Regions from separate parts of the Dryocola baronae genome, predicted to be linked through region 1. Evidence: predicted binding sites of a transcription regulator. Region 1 holds the regulator's gene; each other region holds the start of a gene.

Region 1 (4,461 bases):
TTGCGTTTCGTAAGATATTTCAACAGCTCAACCTGCGCGCCGCCGAAGTCGAAGGCGACAGCTTCCATCGCTATACCCGCCCAGAAATGGACATGGCGATTCGTAAAGCGCGCGACCTGGGCCGTCACATCAGCTATTTCGGGCCAGAGGCCAATGACTTCGGGCTGCTCGAGCAGACGTTTGCCGAATACGGGCGCAGCGGCCAGGGGAAATCCCGCAAGTATCTCCACACCTATGACGAAGCCGTGCCGTGGAACCAAATCCCCGGGACTTTCACGCCCTGGCAGCCGCTGCCTGAACCTACAGACGTGCTGTTTTACGAAGGGCTGCACGGCGGTGTGGTCACCCCGCAGCACGACGTAGCCAACTATGTGGATTTGCTGGTCGGCGTGGTGCCCATCGTTAACCTGGAGTGGATTCAGAAGCTGGTGCGCGACACCAGCGAACGCGGCCATTCACGGGAGGCGGTGATGGATTCCGTGGTCAGATCGATGGATGACTACATCAACTTTATTACGCCGCAGTTTTCCCGCACCCATATCAACTTCCAGCGCGTCCCGACGGTAGACACCTCTAACCCGTTTGCCGCGCGCGGCATTCCGTCGCTGGACGAAAGCTTCGTTGTGATTCACTTCCGCGGGCTGGATAACATCGACTTCCCGTACCTGCTGGCGATGCTGCAAGGCTCTTTCATTTCACACATCAATACGTTGGTGGTGCCGGGGGGCAAAATGGGGCTGGCAATGGAGCTGATAATGACGCCGCTGGTGCAACGGCTGGCGGAAGGCAGAAAAGTCGTTTAGGGCGGCAAAATACCGCCCAGGACACGTATTACAGTTCAATCACTTCATAGCTGTGCGTGATGTTTGCGGCTTTCTCAAGCATCAACGCCACCGAGCAATACTTCTCCGCCGACAGGTCGACGGCGCGGGACACGGCATTGTCCTTCAGATCTTTGCCGGTCACGATGAAATGCAGATTGATGTGGGTGAACAGGCGCGGCGCTTCTTCGCGGCGCTCGGAGGTCAGCTTCACTTCGCAATCCGTCACGTTATGGCGGCCTTTTTGCAAAATAGACACCACATCAATGGCGCTACAGCCGCCGACCGACATCAGGACCATCTCCATCGGGCTGGGTGCTTTATCGCCTGAATTTCCGTCCATCAGGATCTGGTGACCCGACGCCGATTCGCCCAGGAAAGTTAACCCCTCAACCCATTTAACTCGTGCCTGCATTTTGCTTACTCCTGTTAAGAAATTTCCTTCCAGAGTACGCGGATGCAGCAATTGTCGCAACGGAAGGCGACCTGCGTCATGCTGAAACGAGACAATAGGAGACACTTGCCAAAAGCTATGCTAAAACAATCCGGATGCTACATTCGATACATTGACGTGATGTATGTATGCATTGGACATCACTAATTACAGGCGGCAAGATTGACTTGCTGGCCATTTCCCCCAGGTGGGAAATATTCTAACGATTGCAACGCCGGGCAGGAGGTTTTGCATCCTGTCTTTGGTAGCCAGTTTATAACAGAGGATAACCGCGCATGGTGCTTGGCAAACCGCAAACAGACCCGACTCTCGAATGGTTCTTGTCCCATTGCCACATTCATAAGTATCCATCGAAGAGCACGCTGATTCACCAGGGTGAAAAAGCAGAGACGCTGTACTACATCGTCAAAGGCTCCGTGGCCGTGCTGATCAAAGATGAAGAGGGCAAGGAAATGATCCTCTCCTATCTGAACCAGGGTGACTTCATCGGTGAATTAGGCCTGTTTGAAGAAGGCCAGGAGCGCAGTGCCTGGGTTCGCGCGAAAACCGCGTGCGAAGTGGCTGAAATTTCCTATAAAAAATTCCGCCAGCTTATCCAGGTTAACCCAGACATCCTGATGCGCCTCTCTTCCCAGATGGCCCGTCGCCTGCAGGTCACGTCAGAGAAAGTGGGCAACCTTGCCTTCCTCGACGTAACCGGCCGTATCGCTCAAACGCTGCTGAACCTTGCGAAACAGCCAGACGCCATGACCCACCCGGACGGTATGCAGATTAAAATCACCCGCCAGGAAATCGGTCAGATCGTGGGTTGCTCCCGTGAAACCGTAGGCCGCATTCTGAAAATGCTGGAAGATCAAAATCTGATCTCCGCGCACGGTAAAACGATCGTCGTTTACGGTACTCGTTAATTTCCGTTTCCAAAAAGGCGTATCGCTTCGGCAATACGCCTTTTTTGTCTCTAAAACTCCCTTTGCCCGCTCTAAATAATTCGAGTTACAGGTCGGCGGCAAGGGAGGGAGTCCCCAGGAGCTTACTCCAGTAAGTGACCGGGGCGAGTGAGTGCAGCCAACACCCCTGTAACTTGAAGTATGACGAGTCTATGTGGCGCCGACTTATTTATCATCCTGAGGTTAACTACGCACTGCGTCAGACGCTGGTGTTATGTTTACCCGTGGCCGTCGGCCTGGTGCTGGGCAGCCTGCAAAACGGCCTGCTTTTCTCGTTAGTTCCCGCCTGCTGCAACATTGCTGGCCTGGACACCCCCCATCGACGCTTCTTCAAGCGGCTGATTATCGGCGGCAGCCTGTTTGCGCTCAGCAGCCTGATCATGCAGCTTCTTCTGCTCTACACCTCGATCCCGCTGCCCATAATTCTGATGGTGATGGCGCTGATGCTCGGGGTAACCGCGGAAATCAGCGCCCTGCACGCCCGCCTGCTCCCCGCCTCGCTGATTGCGGCGATCTTCACCCTCAGCATGGCCGGGAACATGCCTATCTGGAAACCGATGCTGCTGTATGTTTCCGGCACCATCTGGTACGGCGTCTTTAACTGGTTCTGGTTCTGGATGTGGCGCGAGCAGCCGCTTCGCGAATCCCTGAGCCTGCTCTACCGCCAGCTTGCCGAATACTGCGAAGCAAAATACGGCATGCTGACGCAGCACACCGATCCGGAAAAGGCGCTGCCCCCGCTGCTGGCCCGCCAGCAAAAAGCCGTCGATCTGATTACCGTCTGCTATCAGCAGCTGCACATGCTGGCGGCTAACCAGCAGAACGGCTACAAACGCCTGCTGCGCGCTTTCCAGGTGGCGCTCGACCTCCAGGAGCACATCTCCGTCAGCCTGCACCAGCCCGAAGAGGTGCAGAAACTCGTTGAACAAAGCCACGCCGAAGCGGTGATCCGCTGGAACGCGCAAACCATCGCGTCTCGCCTGCGCGTGCTGGCGGACGACATCCTTTATCACCGCTACCCCAGACGCTTTGATATGGATAAACAGATCGCGGCGCTGGAAAAAATCGCCCGCCAAAACCCGGACAACCCGGTCGGGCAATTCTGCCACTACCACTTCAGCCGTATCGCGCGCGTGCTGCGCACCCAGCGCCCTTTATACGTCCGCGATCTGATGGAAGATCGCCAGCGCCGCCTGCCGCTGTGGCCCGCGCTAAAAAGCTATCTCTCCTTCAAATCGGCGGCGCTGCGCAACGCCGCACGGCTGGGCGTCATGCTCACCGTCGCCAGCCTGCTGGGCGCATCTTTACATCTGCCCAAGCCCTACTGGATCCTGATGACCATCATGTTCGTCACGCAAAACGGCTATGGCGCGACGCGCGTGCGGATTCTGCACCGTTCGGCGGGCACCATGGCGGGCCTGACGATTGCCGGGATCACTCTCCACTTCCACGTTCCGGAAAGCTACACGCTGGTGGCGATGCTGCTCATTACGCTGGTGAGCTACCTGTTTATCCGCAAAAGCTACGGCTGGGCCACCATCGGCTTTACCGTCACCGCGGTATACACGCTGCAGCTGATTACGCTTAGCGCCGAGCAATACATCGTGCCGCGTCTGATCGATACCCTGCTCGGCTGCCTGATTGCCTTTGGCGGCATGATCTGGCTGTGGCCGCAGTGGCAAAGCGGCCTGCTGCGCCAGAACGCCCACGACGCGCTGGAAACCGACCAGGAAGCAATACGGCTGATCCTAAGCCACGACCCGCAGCCGACGCCGCTGGCCTGGCAGCGCATGAAGGTCAACCAGGCGCACAACGCGTTGTTTAACTCGCTCAACCAGGCGATGCAGGAGCCGGGCTTCAACTCGCACTATCTGGATGACATGAAGCTATGGGTGACGCACAGCCAGTTTATCGTCGAGCATATCAACGCGATGACGACGCTTGCCCGCGAGCACAATATGCTGACGCCGGACCTGGCGCAGCGCTACCTGCAAGCCTGTGAAGTCGCGCTGCAAAGGTGCCAGCAGCGTCTGGAATATGACGGACCGGGGGAAACGAAAGACGCGGTGATTCTGGATTCAGAGGCGCTGCCGACCGGGCCGCTAAGCACGATGGAACAGCATTTACAGCGGGTTCTGGGGCACCTCAACACCATGCACACCATTTCGTCAGTGGCATGGCGTCAGCGCCCGCATCATGGCATTTGGCTCAGCAGACGCTTGCGACGTTCGTAGGGTGG
Region 2 (4,461 bases), 350 kb from region 1:
GCTCAGCCCATCGGCTTTAAACTGGTTGATTAACTGATAAATCTCTTTCTTTGCGCCAACGTCTACGCCACGGGTCGGCTCGTCCAGAATCAGCACTTTCGGGCGCGTCATCAGCCCGCGCGCAATGGCGACCTTTTGCTGGTTGCCGCCGGAGAGCAGGCCAATCGGCTGCTCGATTGACGGCGTTTTAACGTTGAACAGACGGACAAAGTCCTGCACCGCCTGCTGCTCATCTTTATGCTTCAGGCTGCCGACGTTATGGCTAAAATAGCGCAGCGCGGTCAGCGACATGTTCTCTTTCACCGACATGCCGAGCACCAGCCCGTCGCGCTTGCGGTCCTCGGAGATATACACGATGCCGTTCGCCAGGCCGTCCTGCGGGGAACGCGCCACCACTTCGCGGCCATCCAGCGCAACGTAGCCGCCGGTACGCGACAGCGCGCCGTACAGCACCTTCATTAATTCTGTACGCCCAGCACCCATCAGCCCGGCCACGCCGAGGATTTCGCCTTTGCGCAGGGTGAAGCTAACGTCGTTTACGCCCGGCCCGGAGAGGTTATCGACGCGCAGACGAATCTCGCCCGGCTCTTTATTCAGGCGCGGGTACTGGTCTTCAAGCTTGCGTCCGACCATCATTTCAATCAGCGAGTCTTCGGTGAGCGACGCCACCTCGCGTTCGGCAATGAACTGGCCGTCGCGGAAGACGGTGACGTCATCGCAAATCTCGAAAATCTCTTTCATGCGGTGGGAAATATAGACGATGCCGCGCCCTTGGCCTTTCAGCTCGCGGATCACGCGGAACAGCGATTCCGTTTCGGTATCGGTCAGCGCATCCGTCGGCTCGTCCATCACGATGACTTTGGATTCGAAGCTCAGCACCTTGGCGATTTCAACCATCTGCTGGTCGCCAATCGACAGATCGCCCACCAGCCGCTGGCTGTTAAAGCGCAGGTTAAGCTTCAGCAGCAGCTTGTCCGCCTCGGCGTACATTTTCTTCCAGTCGATCTTGCCGAAGCGGTTAACGAACTCGCGCCCGAGGAAGATGTTTTCCGCAATGCTGAGCTGCGGGATCAGGTTGAGCTCCTGATGAATAATGCCGATCCCCGCTTCCTGCGAAGATTTCGGGCCGTTGAACGTGGTTTCCTGCCCAAGCCATAAGAGCGAACCGGCATCGCGTTGATAAATGCCGGTTAACACTTTCATCATGGTGGATTTGCCCGCGCCGTTCTCGCCCACCAGCGCCATCACGCGTCCGGGATAAACGTTCAGCGCGGCGCCAGAAAGAGCTTTTACGCCTGGGAACGCTTTATCGATCCCTTTGAGTTGCAGTAACGGTTCCATGCCGGCCTCAGAAAGTTACGCCAGCGCAGAGAATGACATTCGCATACGGGGAACACTCCCCGCTGCGAATAACCGCATGTGCCTGCGCGGTGTGCTGCTTAAACTGCTCGTGACTGATATAGCGAATAGAAATGGTGTTTCCCTGGTGTTGTTGCAGCTGTTCGATGTGTTTGAGCAGCGTTTCGTGGAGCTCTGGATTATGTTGTTGGATTTCCTGAGCAAGGATCGCCGCTTCAACCTGCATCTCCTGCGTTACGACATCCACGACCTGCATAAAGCCGGGTACGCCGTGTGTCAGCGCCAAATCAATGCGCTGCGTGCTGCGCGGAATGGGCAACCCGGCATCGGCAACCACCAGCATGTCGGTGTGGCCAAGACGGGAAATAACGGACGAGATATCAGCGTTGAGAACGGTGCCTTTCTTCATTTTCTTACTCCACTAGCGAAACGTTTCGCTGATTCGGAGTGTAGGAAATGTCATGGCGACAAAACAACCACCAGGTTATGAAAATGTGATCGGTATCGAAACGTTTCGCTCATCATTTTCACAAGCGGTTAAATGAGAGCGCGCTCGGCCACAATAAAAAACGCCCCTTCGGTTGAAGAGGCGTTCTCGTTAAATCTCGACCTGGGTGCCCAGCTCGATAACCCTGTTCGGCGGGATCTCAAACTGGTCCGGTGCCCGCAGGGCGTTGCGCTGAAGCGCCAGGAACAACTTGCCGCGCAGGCGCAGATACCATGGCCGTTTACCGATAATCAGCGACTCGTGGGACATAAAGAACGATGTCTCGGTCATCCTGCAGCTCAGCCCTTCCAGGCCGCAGCGGTGGAAGATTTCCTCAACGTTCGGCGTTTCGCGCCAGCCGTAGCTTGCCACCACGCGCCAGAAGGTCGGCGAAAGCTGCTCGATGGAAACGCGCTTAACGTTGTGAACGTACGGCGCATCTTCGGTTCGCAGCGTCAGCAGCACCACGCGCTCGTGCAGCACCTTGTTGTGCTTGAGGTTATGCAGCATCGCAAAAGGAATGACGTTCAGCGCGCGAGACATGTAAACCGCGGTGCCCGGCACGCGTACCGGCGGCGACTTTTCAAGTGAGGCGATCATCGCTTCCAGAGAGTTGCCGTGTTCATGCATACGCCGCAGCAGGCGGAAACGCTCGCTTTTCCAGGTCGTCATGATGATGAACATCACCAGCGCCAGGCTAAGCGGCAGCCAGCCGCCGGAGAAGATTTTCACGGCGTTGGCGGAGAACAGCGGGATATCAATGCACAGGAAACCGACGCCCATCAGCAGCACGCCGATTTTGTTCCAGTGCCAGTTTTTACGCGCCACGGTACAGACAAGAATAGACGTCAGCACCATGGTGCCGGTGACCGCAATCCCGTAAGCCGCCGCCAGGTTACTGGAATGCTCGAAGCTAACGATGACGATAACCACGGAGATATAGAGGATCCAGTTAATCGCTGGAACGTAAATCTGCCCGGACTCCATTTCCGAGGTGTGGATAATGCGCATCGGCGACAGGTAGCCCAGGCGCACGGCCTGGCGAGTCAGCGAGAAGACGCCGGAGATAACCGCCTGGGAGGCGATAACCGTGGCAAGGGTCGCCAGAATCATCAGCGGAATCAGCGCCCAGTCGGGGGCCAGCAGGAAGAACGGGTTTTTAATCGCTTCCGGCGTTGTCAGCAGCAGCGCGCCCTGGCCGAAGTAGTTCAGCACCAGCGACGGCAGCACGACGGCGAACCACGCGATACGAATCGGGAATTTGCCGAAGTGCCCCATATCCGCATACAGCGCTTCCACGCCGGTAATAGAAAGCACGACCGCGCCCAGCGCAAAGAACGACACGGTTTTATATTCGAGGAAGAAGTGAACCGCCCAGGCCGGATTCAGCGCCTGAAGCACTTCCGGGTTAGCGATAATACTGCGCGCGCCAAGAACGGCGAGCACCAGGAACCACAGCAGCATCACCGGGGCGAACAGCTTGCCCACCATGCCGGTGCCGTGTTTTTGAATCATAAACAGCAGCGTCAGCACGATTATCGACAGCGGGACGATATAGGCATCCAGCGACGGCGCGGCTATCTCAAGCCCCTCTATCGCAGACATGACCGATATCGCCGGGGTTATCACCACCTCGCCATAGAAGAAGCTGCCGCCGATAAGCCCCATGATCACCAGCACCGAGGTCATTCTTGCCGAGGTGTTACGCCCGGCCAAAGACATCAGCGTCAGGATCCCACCTTCACCGGCGTTATCCGCACGCATGACAAAGGTGAGGTACTTCACGGAAACGACAAGAATCAGCAGCCAAAAAATTAAGGACAAAAATCCGAACACGGCGTCGCGTTCTACGCCAAAACCAAACTGACCGGACAGACATTCACGAAGGGTATAAAGCGGGCTGGTACCGATATCGCCGTACACCACCCCAATTGCAGCCAGCGTAATCGCGGGCAATGATTGTTTATTATCAGCGCTCATAGACTAATCTTTTGTTGGAATCCTGAAAGCGTGTGCTTAGTCCCTTGGCCCACAAAAAGGCGCACAGTATGCACGATAATCAAGGAAATCGTACCCCTAAATGCAGTTGGCTTATCTTTGGTCAGACAAAAAAGGTCAGCTCATCAATCGTTAACGAGCTCAGGTAGAAACGATATACTCGGCCCCCCGCACAGCGATAACCGCCTAAGGATGCAAAGCTAATTATGGCTCAATCACATTTATTGGCTGAAAGAATTTCTCGACTCAGCCAGGCGCTTGAAAAAGGACTTTTTGAACGTCAACACGCCATTCGACTTTGCCTGCTGGCGGCCTTAAGCGGGGAAAGCGTCTTTTTACTCGGGCCGCCGGGAATTGCCAAAAGCCTGATCGCCCGTCGCCTTAAGTTCGCCTTCAAGCATGCCCGCGCTTTTGAATACCTGATGACACGCTTCTCAACGCCCGAAGAGGTATTTGGGCCGCTGTCGATTCAGGCTCTGAAAGACGAAGGGCGATATGAACGTCTGACCGCAGGCTATCTGCCGGAAGCCGAAATCGTGTTTCTGGATGAAATCTGGAAGGCGGGGCCGGCCATTCTGAACACCCTGCTCACCGCCATCAACGAACGCCGCTTCCGC
Region 3 (4,461 bases), 2.4 Mb from region 1:
GGTTGGCCTGATTGGCGTTGAGCCTGCGGGCCACGGCATCGAAACCGGCGAGCACGGCGCGCCGCTGAAATACGGCCGCGTGGGCATCTACTTCGGCATGAAGTCGCCGATGATGCAAACCGACGAAGGTCAAATCGAGGAGTCGTATTCTATTTCCGCAGGCCTCGACTTCCCGTCCGTAGGGCCGCAGCACGCGCACCTGAACAGCATTGGCCGCGCGGATTACGTGTCGATTACCGACAATGAGGCGCTGGATGCCTTTAAGCTTCTGTGCCGCAAAGAAGGGATTATTCCCGCGCTTGAGTCCTCTCACGCGCTGGCTCACGCGGTGAAAATGATGCGTGAGGATCCGGAAAAAGAACAGCTGTTGGTGGTGAACCTCTCCGGCCGCGGTGATAAAGACATCTTCACGGTTCACGACATTTTGAAAGCGCGAGGGGAAATGTAATGGAACGTTATCAGCACGCATTTGAGCAGTTACAGGCTCGCCGGGAAGGCGCATTTGTTCCCTTTGTAACCCTGGGCGACCCGTCGCCTGAACAGTCGCTGAAAATCATCGATACGCTGATTGAGGCCGGTGCCGACGCGCTGGAGCTGGGGATTCCATTCTCCGACCCGCTGGCCGATGGCCCAACGATTCAGAACGCGGCGCTTCGTGCGTTCGCCGCAGGCGTGACGCCAACCCAGTGTTTTGAGATGCTGGCCGAAATCCGCCGCAGGCATCCGACCATTCCCATCGGCCTGCTGATGTACGCCAACCTGGTGTACAGCCGGGGCATCGATGAATTCTATGCGCTGTGCGCCAAAGTGGGCGTAGATTCCGTGCTGATTGCCGATGTGCCGATCGAAGAATCCGCGCCGTTCCGCCAGGCCGCGATGCGCCACAACGTCGCGCCGATTTTCATCTGCCCACCGAACGCCCACGACGATTTGCTGCGTGAGATTGCCTCCCACGGCCGCGGCTATACCTATCTGCTGTCACGTGCGGGGGTAACGGGTGCTGAGACGCGCGCGCAGCTGCCGCTGCATCATCTGGTCGAGAAGCTGACCGAGTATCACGCCGCGCCTTCGCTGCAGGGCTTCGGTATTTCCGAGCCTTCACAGGTGCGGGATGCCATTGCTGCGGGTGCCGCCGGGGCGATTTCCGGTTCGGCAATCGTGAAGATAATAGAGAAGAACGTTGATAAGCCTGATGCGATGCTAAGCGAGTTGAAAACCTTCGTGCAGGCGATGAAGGCGGCGACCCGCAGTTAAGCAAGCGGCGGATGAGGCCTTAGCCCATCCGCCGTTTTTACATCAGAAGCGATAGCCCGCGGAGAACATAAACACCCACGGATCGATGCGAGTCTTAATATTCTGCTGCTCGCCGCCCGCTTTGAATTTCACTTCGGTATCGATATCCATGTACCATACGGACATGTTCAGCAGCCAGTCATCGTCAACCATATAGTCAAGCCCAACCTGCCCCGCCGCGCCCCAGGAATCCTTCACGCTCAGATCGCTCAGGCCCGCGTCTTTGCCCGTCTGGTTGAAGTCGGTATCAAAGAAAGTGGTGTAGTTAACGCCTGCGCCAATGTAAGGACGCGCCTTGCTTTTCGCATCGCCAAAGTACCACTGCGCCATAAGCGTTGGCGGCAGCTGCTTGACGGTAGCCAGATCGCCCGTCGCGCCCAGGCCAACTTTATGACGGAACGGCGTAGCGGCGAGCAGTTCGATGCCGATATTGTCCGTTACCATGTAATCAAAGGTCAGCCCCAGCTGGGTGTTATTACTGACGTTAAATCCACCCATGCCTAGCACATCGTCGGAGCCTTCGGTTGGACGTACGGTTGCCGTACCGGCGCGCATAAAGAACTCGCCCGCCTGATGCGCCAACGCTTCTCCAGATAAACAACCCAGCATAAGTACCGCCACTGTTAACTTTTTCATAGCCCTTCCCTTGTTATGGTTTTATAAGCGCGGTGAATATACTTACTTTTGGGTACAAAGTGATCTAACTCAGATCACACTTTGTTAGCTAATTTAACATTCAATGATCTGGATTAATTTTTGGCAACAACCATGAAAGTGGTAATTTGATCTGGAGTCAATTTTCTACCTGAATCACACCTTTTAAAATCTTTACGTTCTGATATTGCGGAAAATTTCACCGCCGTCTAGGTTAATTATCTTCCTTGTTTAGATGCGTCTAACCGTATTTGCAGGTGCAAGATGAGCGATCTCAACCCGTGCATGACGTGCGGTGCCTGTTGTGCTTACTTTCGTGTCTCGTTCTACTGGGCTGAAGCTGACGATGCGGGCGGCCAGGTCCCCACACGCCTTACCGAGCCTGTCTCGCCCTTCCTGCGCTGCATGGGCGGCACCAATCAGCGCAATAGCCGTTGCGTCGCCTTAGAGGGCAATCCTGGCGAGCAGGTGCGCTGTGGGATCTATGAAAACCGGCCTTCCCCTTGCCGGGAATTTGCCATGTCGGGTGAAAATGGCATAGCCAACGACGCCTGTAACCGGGCGCGGGCAAAGTACGGTTTGCCACCGCTTTACGCCGACTCGCCCATTTTTATGGATAGCCTTAGTGGTGCCACAGCTCCTCCTTCCAGGGTACAATTGCGCGCTTAAGTGTAACCGGGCAATTTCAAAGGAGAGTGCATGTCTATCACGGCGGGTTCTGTGTACCGTGACACGGGGAATTTTCTACGCAATCAGTTTGTTACCATTTTACTGATCGCTCTACTGTGCGCCTTTATATCGGTGATCTTCGGTCATGCCTTTTCGCCAAGCGATGAGCAATTAGCCATTCTGAGCGAAGGCGACAACCTGGCCGGAAGCGTTGGCCTGTTTGACCTTGTGCAAAACATGACGCCTGAACAACAGGAAGTGTTACTCAAAGCTTCTGCGGCATCGACATTCGCCGGTCTTATCGGCAATGCGATTCTGGCGGGCAGCATGCTGGTGCTGATGCAGATGGTTTCGGCCGGACACCGCGTGAGCGCGCTGCGCGCTATCGGTACCGCCGCGCCCGTTCTGCCAAAAATGTTTATTCTGATGTTCCTGACCACCTTTATGGTGCAGATCGGCATCATGCTGATCGTGGTGCCGGGGGTGCTGCTGGCGATTGTGCTCTCCCTCGCGCCGGTCATGGTCGTGCAGGATAAAGCCGGTATTTTCCACGCCATGCGCAGCAGTATTCGTCTGGCCTGGAGCAACATGCGTCTGGTGGCACCGGCGGTGATAAGCTGGCTGGTGGCTAAAACCGCGCTCCTGCTTCTCGCTTCATCATTTGCCGCCCTGTCCCCTCAGGTTGGTGCAGTGATTGCCAATACGATCAGCAACCTGATTTCTGCGGTGTTGCTCATCTATTTATTCCGTTTATATATGCTTATTCGCCAATAACCTTCACCCGCTCCTGACCGCACGTTATAGTCAGTCAGGAGTTCTCCCTTTTTACGGAACAGATTATGAAGCAGTTTCTCGACTTCCTTCCCCTGATTGTCTTCTTTGCCTTCTATAAGATGTACGACATCTATGCCGCCAGCGGCGCGCTGATCGTCGCTACCGCTCTGGCGCTGGTTTATAGCTGGTATAAATACCGCAAGCTGGAAAAAATGACCCTCATTACCTTCCTGATGGTCGCGGTCTTCGGCGGGCTGACGCTGTTCTTCCATAACGATGAATTTATCAAATGGAAGGTTACGGTGATTTACGCGCTGTTTGCCATTGCCCTGCTGGTCAGCCAGCTGGTGATGAAAAAGCCGCTTATCCAGCGCATGCTCGGCAAGGAAATTACGCTCCCGGAGCACGTATGGGCGAAGCTTAACGTAGCGTGGGCGCTGTTCTTCATCGTCTGCGGCGTGGCGAATATCTATATCGCCTTCTGGCTGCCGCAGGACGTGTGGGTGAACTTTAAGGTCTTCGGCCTGACCGCGGCAACGCTGGTCTTTACGCTGCTGAGCGGCGTTTATATCTATCGCCATATGCCGCAGGAAGAGAAATGAGTAAGAGTACGCCTGTCGGTGAATTAGTGTTACGCACGCTTGCGATGCCGGCGGATACCAACGCTAACGGCGATATTTTTGGCGGCTGGTTGATGTCACAGATGGACATGGGCGGTGCCATCATGGCGAAAGAAATCGCCCATGGCCGCGTCGTCACGGTGCGCGTCGACGGTATGACGTTTCTGAAACCCGTTGCGGTTGGCGATGTGGTTTGCTGCTACGCCAGCTGTATAAAGCGCGGTAATTCGTCGGTAACGATTAACGTGGAAGTGTGGGTGAAGAAGGTGTCTTCGGAGCCTCTCGGTCAGCGCTACAAAGCGACCGAGGCCGTCTTTATTTATGTCGCCGTTGATAACGACGGCAAACCCCGCCCGCTGCCGCAGCAATCCTAAAAAAAAGGCCTCCCGATTGGGAGGCCTTTTTATTATTCCATCGTCGCGCCGCCGTTGATGCGGAAGACAATATTCAC

Evidence for each region. The regulator CRP, encoded in region 1, controls carbon source genes, mostly activating them, when cyclic AMP is high. The targets are predictions, from matches to a motif close to ATGTGANNNNNNTCACAT.
Region 2: the regulator CRP is predicted to act here: its motif matches at 1,852-1,869, upstream of rbsD (D-ribose pyranase).
Region 3: the regulator CRP is predicted to act here: its motif matches at 1,987-2,004, upstream of ompW (outer membrane protein OmpW).

Annotation. Positions count from the first base shown of each region.
Region 1 covers NZ_JBINNY010000001.1:4,632,707-4,637,167, forward strand. The annotation lists gene ACSPHG_RS21990 (phosphoribulokinase) at 1-803, shown strand, start outside; gene ACSPHG_RS21995 (OsmC family protein) at 832-1,236, opposite strand; gene crp (cAMP-activated global transcriptional regulator CRP) at 1,551-2,183, shown strand; gene ACSPHG_RS22005 (YccS/YhfK family putative transporter) at 2,375-4,456, shown strand.
Region 2 covers NZ_JBINNY010000001.1:4,982,097-4,986,557, forward strand. The annotation lists gene rbsA (ribose ABC transporter ATP-binding protein RbsA) at 1-1,341, opposite strand, end outside; gene rbsD (D-ribose pyranase) at 1,349-1,768, opposite strand; gene kup (low affinity potassium transporter Kup) at 1,958-3,826, opposite strand; gene ravA (ATPase RavA) at 4,051-4,461, shown strand, end outside.
Region 3 covers NZ_JBINNY010000001.1:2,233,393-2,237,853, reverse strand. The annotation lists gene trpB (tryptophan synthase subunit beta) at 1-448, shown strand, start outside; gene trpA (tryptophan synthase subunit alpha) at 448-1,254, shown strand; gene ompW (outer membrane protein OmpW) at 1,297-1,929, opposite strand; gene ACSPHG_RS10535 (YkgJ family cysteine cluster protein) at 2,212-2,616, shown strand; gene ACSPHG_RS10530 (YciC family protein) at 2,647-3,390, shown strand; gene ACSPHG_RS10525 (septation protein A) at 3,456-3,992, shown strand; gene yciA (acyl-CoA thioester hydrolase YciA) at 3,989-4,384, shown strand; gene tonB (TonB system transport protein TonB) at 4,417-4,461, opposite strand, start outside.